DNA from 2 places in the Solibacillus sp. genome. Region 2 is predicted to be linked to the other one. Evidence: riboswitches for the same ligand, from Rfam matches in the RefSeq annotation. Region 2 holds a riboswitch; the other holds the start of a gene.

Region 1 (3,217 bases), on a different contig from region 2:
CCAATACTGAACCAAAGCGGATCGCATTGTATATTTCCGGCTCATTTTCAGCAGAAAGGTTGATTGTTTTTGCGTAGCAACCACCTTCAATGTTGAATACGCCATTGTCAGACCAGCCATGCTCATCATCACCGATTAATTTACGGTCTTTGTCAGCTGATAACGTTGTTTTTCCTGTACCAGATAAACCGAAGAATAATGCTACATCGCCTTCTTCACCAACGTTAGCAGAGCAGTGCATCGGGAAGATACCTTGTTCAGGTAACAAGTAGTTCATAATACCGAAGATTGACTTCTTCATTTCACCTGCGTACTCAGTTCCGCCGATTAAGATGATTTTCTTTTCGATAGATGTTATAATAAATGTTTCCGATCCAGTACCGTCTACTTCAGGATCTGCTTTGAAGTTTGGCGCAGATACAATTGTAAACTCGGCAGCGTGTTTAGCCAATTCTTCTGCTGTTGGGCGGATGAATAATTGATGACAGAATAGATTATGCCAAGCATATTCGTTAATTACTTTAATAGATAATTGAGACTCTTTGTCTGCACCAGCAAAACCGTTGAATACATATAACTCGTCACGTTCTTTTAAGTAATTTACAACTTTTACATAAAGTTTATCAAATACTTCTGCTGAGATCGGACGGTTTACTTTACCCCAATCGATTTTATTGTCGCAAATTTCTTCTTTTACTATATATTTATCTTTTGGAGAGCGGCCAGTATACTTGCCTGTTTCAGCACGTAATGCACCTTCAACAGTTAGCGTTGCTTCTCCGCGTGATGTCGCTTTTTCAATTAATTGTGGAACAGATAATTGAGTTTTGATGTTTTCCCCGTTTAAAAGTTCTTTCAGCTCGTTAGCAATTTCTACCGAATTCATCTATTAAATACCATCCTTTTTTATAGTATTCCCTTATAGAGGGGAGTTGATTCCTAATTCAAAAATAGTATAACACATTAAGTGAAATAATCTATACTAATTGCAAATTATTTTTTCGTAAATTTTAGCGGATCGAAAAAAGTCAAAATTTGTTGACAGTACTTGATTTTTTGCGTAAGATGTTTAATTGAACGGATACTCTTATCCCGAGCTGGTGGAGGGGCAGGCCCTATGAAACCCGGCAACCTGCGTATATTTTATACGTGTTGGTGCCAACCTGATGCAAGGGCAAAATTTCCCTTGAACGATAAGAGTGAAAGGTAACGAAACGTAATATCCTTTCCTCACGTGTGATGAACACGGCTATGAGAGAAAGGATTTTTTTTATTTTGTTTTGCAATTTCGTACTGAGCGAAAATTATATAGTTACAGCCTTTCAGACCCTCGTGTTAAAGCAAATATAGCTTGACGTTAAAAAGGCGGATACGCAGAAGCGTAATTGCAATATGACGGACATGGGTAATGAGTACCGTATCAATAAAAAACAATTGCCAAAGTGATTTAGGAGGAAATGACATGACAAATCGTCGACTGTTTACATCAGAAAGTGTAACGGAAGGACATCCGGACAAAATTTGTGATCAAATCTCGGATGCCATTTTAGACGCTATTTTAGCTGCAGATCCAAATGCACGTGTAGCTTGTGAAACTACGGTAACAACAGGCTTAGTATTAGTATCTGGTGAAATTACAACTTCTACTTATGTAGATATGAAAGGAATTATCCGCGATACAGTAGCAGAAATCGGCTATACACGCGGTAAGTACGGCTTTGATGCTGAAAATCTTGCAGTACTAGTAGCAGTGGGAGAACAATCACCAGACATTGCACAAGGTGTTGACCAGGCATTGGAAGCACGTGAAGGTTCAATGACTGAAGATGAACTTGAAGCAATCGGTGCAGGCGACCAAGGTTTAATGTTCGGTTATGCATGTAACGAAACACCTGAACTTATGCCGATGCCTATTTCTTTAGCTCACAAATTAGCGCGTCGTTTAACAGAAGTGCGTAAATCAGGGGAATTGGAATATTTACGTCCGGATGGTAAAACACAAGTAACAATCGAATATGATGAAAACAATGTACCGGTTCGTGTGGATACAATCGTTATTTCAACACAGCACGATGAAGAAGCAACATTGGAACAAATCCAAACAGACATTAAAGAACACGTTATTAAACCGGTAGTTCCTGCTCATTTATTGGATGAGGCTACAAAGTACTTCATCAACCCGACAGGCCGCTTCGTAATCGGCGGACCTAAAGGAGATGCAGGTCTTACTGGTCGTAAAATAATTGTTGATACTTACGGCGGTTATGCGCGTCATGGTGGCGGAGCATTCTCTGGTAAGGATGCAACGAAAGTTGACCGCTCTGCAGCATATGCAGCACGCTATGTTGCTAAAAACATTGTAGCAGCTGGCTTAGCTGACCGTGCTGAAGTGCAACTGGCATATGCAATCGGTGTTGCACAACCTGTTTCAATCGCAGTTGATACGTTCGGTACAGGAAAAGTAGCTGAATCACAAATCGTAAATTGGGTTCGTGAACTTTTTGATTTACGTCCTGCAGGCATTATTAAAATGCTTGATTTACGTCGCCCAATCTATAAGCAAACAGCAGCATACGGACATTTCGGTCGCACAGATTTAAATGTGCCATGGGAAAATACGGATAAAGCAGCTGAATTAAAAGCAAAAGCAGGAATTTAATAAATAAAGGAGCATCCAGTTAAATGGATAGCTCCTTTTTTATAATTTCCAGTTAACCATCTAATTAATAGGTAGAGATTTCGACAAACAGTGAAATTACTTCTGAAGCGATTTATAGTATTGTCCCTTCGCTACATATTCGGAAATAATCCGATCCATATCTGCACGATCTTCTGCAGTTACTTCACGTACGACTTTTGCTGGGCGACCCATTGCTAAACAATTAGGAGGTATCACTTTTCCCGGTGGAACAAGACTGCCGGCACCGACAAATGCTCCCTCGCCTATAACGGCCCCGTCCAATATGATGGAACCCATACCAACTAAAGCGCGTTTTTTAATTGTACAGCTATGTAATATAACTTGATGACCAACTGTTACTTCATCTTCAATAATGAGAGGATAAGCGGGACTTTGGTGAAGGCAGCTCAAATCCTGGATGCTGACACGGTCGCCAATTATTGTTTTGTTCACATCGCCTCGGATTACTGTGTTAAACCAAATTGAAGTTTCGGCTCCTATAGTCACATCACCGGTGATTGTGGCATAGTCGGCAAT
Region 2 (3,217 bases):
TTTAGGGGAAGAAATTGTCCGCAAGCAAATTGCACCTGTATTAGCGGGTGTTTATTCAGGTGATTTATATCAATTAAGCCTGGCATCCACTCTGCCGTATTTAGTGGATTATAAAAACAACTACGGATCGATTATTAAAGGATTCGAAGCACATCGTGAGCAATTCGAAAAAGCTGCGAACAAGAAGTTTATTTCTTTCCGTCCAGGTTTATCGGCATTGATCGATCGTTTAGAGGAACAGCTGCCGGAAGTTGAATTCATGAAAAAGACGGTAACAAAGCAAATCCGTAAAAAAGAAGAGCAATATGAAGTCGTGCTGGAAGATGAGACAATTTTAGCGGATGTTGTAGTACTTGCCGTTCCGAATGAAACGGTACGTCATGTCATACAGGATGATTCATTGGAGGAACAGCTGAAAAAGTTCACGACGGCATCTGCTATAACGATGTATGTTGGCTTTGATGTACCGGACGATATTTTACCTGCAGATGGTACAGGCTTTATCGTTTCGCATAATAGTGATTTAGTTTGCAATGCGTCGACATGGACGAGCCGTAAATGGAAACATACGTCGGCAGAAGGCAATTTACTCGTTCGCCTGTTTTATAAAAATATTAATCCGCGTTATGAAGAGTTGGCTGCTATGTCTGATGAAGAGCTGACGAAAGTTGCATTGGAAGATATACGTCTTAGCTTAGGTGTTAAAGCAGAACCTACAGTAGTCAATGTAACAAAGTGGGTTGATCAAATGCCCCGCTATGATCTGGCACATAATGAGGCATTATCCAATGTTATACAGCAAATGGCAACTGATTACCCGAATGTTCTATTAGCGGGATGTGCCTATTTCGGAGTAGGAATCGGTGCCTGTATTTTAAACGGCAAAAAAACGGCTGAACAGATTATTAGTCGAATTATGTAAAGAAATACTTCATTCCGCTAAAGGGTATTGACGTAAGTATTAGATAACGTTATGATTCATTTAATTATTTTAAAAATTCATATTATTTTCTTATCAAGAGAAGTTGAGGGACTGGCCCGATGAAACTTCAGCAACCAACATTAAGTCAGGTGCTAAATCCAGTGGCAAATGCCAGAAGATGAGAAGGGATTAAGTCGATAACTACTATGCCTTCTTTTATTTAATGAAAGAAGGCTTTTTTGTATCGTTAATATACTGAAAATACTGTAAATGATGGAGTGAAGGCAATGGGTTTACTTGAAGAATTACAAACACGCGTTTTAACAGCAGACGGGGCAATCGGAACACTTCTTTATTCATATGGGTTGGATTATTGTCATGAAGAGATGAATATTGCACGTCCTGATATTATAGAGAAAATTCATGGTGAATATATTGCAGCGGGTGCAGATATTATTCAAACAAATACATACGGAGCAAACCGGATTAAGCTTGCACGTTATGGCTATGAACATCGTGTCATGGAATTTAATGAAGCTGCATTAAAAATCGCAAAGCGTGCTGCCTCCCTTGATGGGCAATATGTTCTGGCGACGATTGGTGGTATTCGCGGAATCCGAAAAAGTGATGCGACATTAGACGAAATCTTAGCCGCATTCCAAGAGCAGGCAGAAGTATTACTAGCTGGTGAACCGGATGGATTCTTGCTGGAAACGTATTACGATTTTGAAGAATTATCACATTGTGTCCATCTATTACGTTCAATGACCGATTTACCGATAATTGCCCAAGTCACAATGCAGGAACCAGGTGTCCTTCAAAATTTAATGTCTTTAAATGAAGCATTTCATGATTTGGAAAGATTAGGTGCAGATATTGTTGGGAGCAACTGCCGATTAGGTCCTTTCCATACAATTCAGGCGTTTGAAGGGGTCAATTTACCGAATAAGGCGTTTTTATCGGCTTATCCAAATGCATCGTTATTAGATATTGAAGATGGCCGTGTTGTCTATGAGTCGGAAACCGATTATTTTGCGCGTGCAGCAGTTGAACTGGTAAACCAGGGAGTCCGTTTAATTGGCGGTTGCTGCGGAACAACACCGAAGCATATTGCAGCTGTAAAAAAACGTTTGGCGAATATGCAGCCAATTGAAACGAAAGAAGCAAAACCTGGGCAAACACAATTTGTCCGTATTCCGGAGCCACGTAAGCAAGAACCGCTCCACGAAAAAGCAAAACGTGAACGCTCCGTTATTGTTGAACTTGATACACCGCGTCATCTGGAAATTGACGGATTTGTCGAAGGGGCAAAACAACTGGCAAAAGCGGGAGCCGATGTCATTATGATGGCTGATAACTCACTTGCTTCGCCTCGTATCAGTAATATCGCGATGGCCGCTATTTTAAAAGAGCATGGAATTCGTTCGTTGCCGCATTTAACGTGCCGTGACCGCAATTTAATTGGGCTTCAGTCACATTTAATGGGACTTGATGCGCTGGAACTTCATGATATTCTTGTCATCACAGGGGACCCGACAAAAGTGGGGGATTTCCCGGGGGCGACGAGCGTATATGACGTTTCGTCTATGGAGCTTATTTCCTTAATAAAGCAGTTAAATAAAGGCGGTTCTTTTACTGGGAAATCACTGCGCAAACAGGCGAATTTCTCGGTAGCCGCTGCCTTTAATCCGAATGTCCGCGTATTGGACCGTGCAGTTGCCCGTTTAGAGAAGAAAATCGAGCATGGTGCAGATTACTTTATTTCGCAGCCGGTTTATACGAAAGAAAAGATTATCGAAATTTATGAGGCGACGAAGCATTTGGAAACACCGATCTATATCGGGATTATGCCACTTACATCTTCACGCAGCGCGGAATTTTTACATCATGAAGTACCGGGCATTAAATTATCCGATGAAGTACTTGCGCGCATGGCTGCTTGCGGGGATGACAAGGAAGCATCGACAGCAGAAGGAATCGCCATTGCCAAAGAGCTGCTCGATACAGCATGCAAATACTTTAACGGTATTTATATAATTACACCGTTTTTACGCTATGATATGACGCTGGAATTAATGGACTATGTAAAACAATATGATGTGGAAAGTAAAGGAGTTCAGTCGAATGTATAATCACCCAATTCATGAGCAATTACAAAAAAGAATACTTATCATCGATGGTGCCATGGGGACGATGCTTCAGGCAGAAAACCTAACATATGAAGATTTTGGCGGAGAAGACTTAGACGGTTGTAATGAAAACCTGGTACTTACAAGACCTGATGTATTGGGCAAA

The links. A riboswitch is a leader RNA that binds a small molecule or an ion and turns the genes downstream of it on or off. The one in region 2 is predicted to bind S-adenosylmethionine.
Region 1: it holds a riboswitch for S-adenosylmethionine, as region 2 does, so the genes downstream of both, metK (methionine adenosyltransferase) here and ABS917_RS17690 (bifunctional homocysteine S-methyltransferase/methylenetetrahydrofolate reductase) in region 2, are expected to answer to the same signal.

Annotation. Positions count from the first base shown of each region.
Region 1 covers NZ_JBELZM010000003.1:14,396-17,612, forward strand. The annotation lists gene pckA (phosphoenolpyruvate carboxykinase (ATP)) at 1-886, opposite strand, end outside; SAM riboswitch class I at 1,085-1,200, shown strand; gene metK (methionine adenosyltransferase) at 1,463-2,659, shown strand; gene ABS917_RS04390 (gamma carbonic anhydrase) at 2,756-3,217, opposite strand, start outside.
Region 2 covers NZ_JBELZM010000025.1:27,875-31,091, reverse strand. The annotation lists gene hemG (protoporphyrinogen oxidase) at 1-922, shown strand, start outside; SAM riboswitch class I at 1,010-1,107, shown strand; gene ABS917_RS17690 (bifunctional homocysteine S-methyltransferase/methylenetetrahydrofolate reductase) at 1,210-3,054, shown strand; gene metH (methionine synthase) at 3,047-3,217, shown strand, end outside.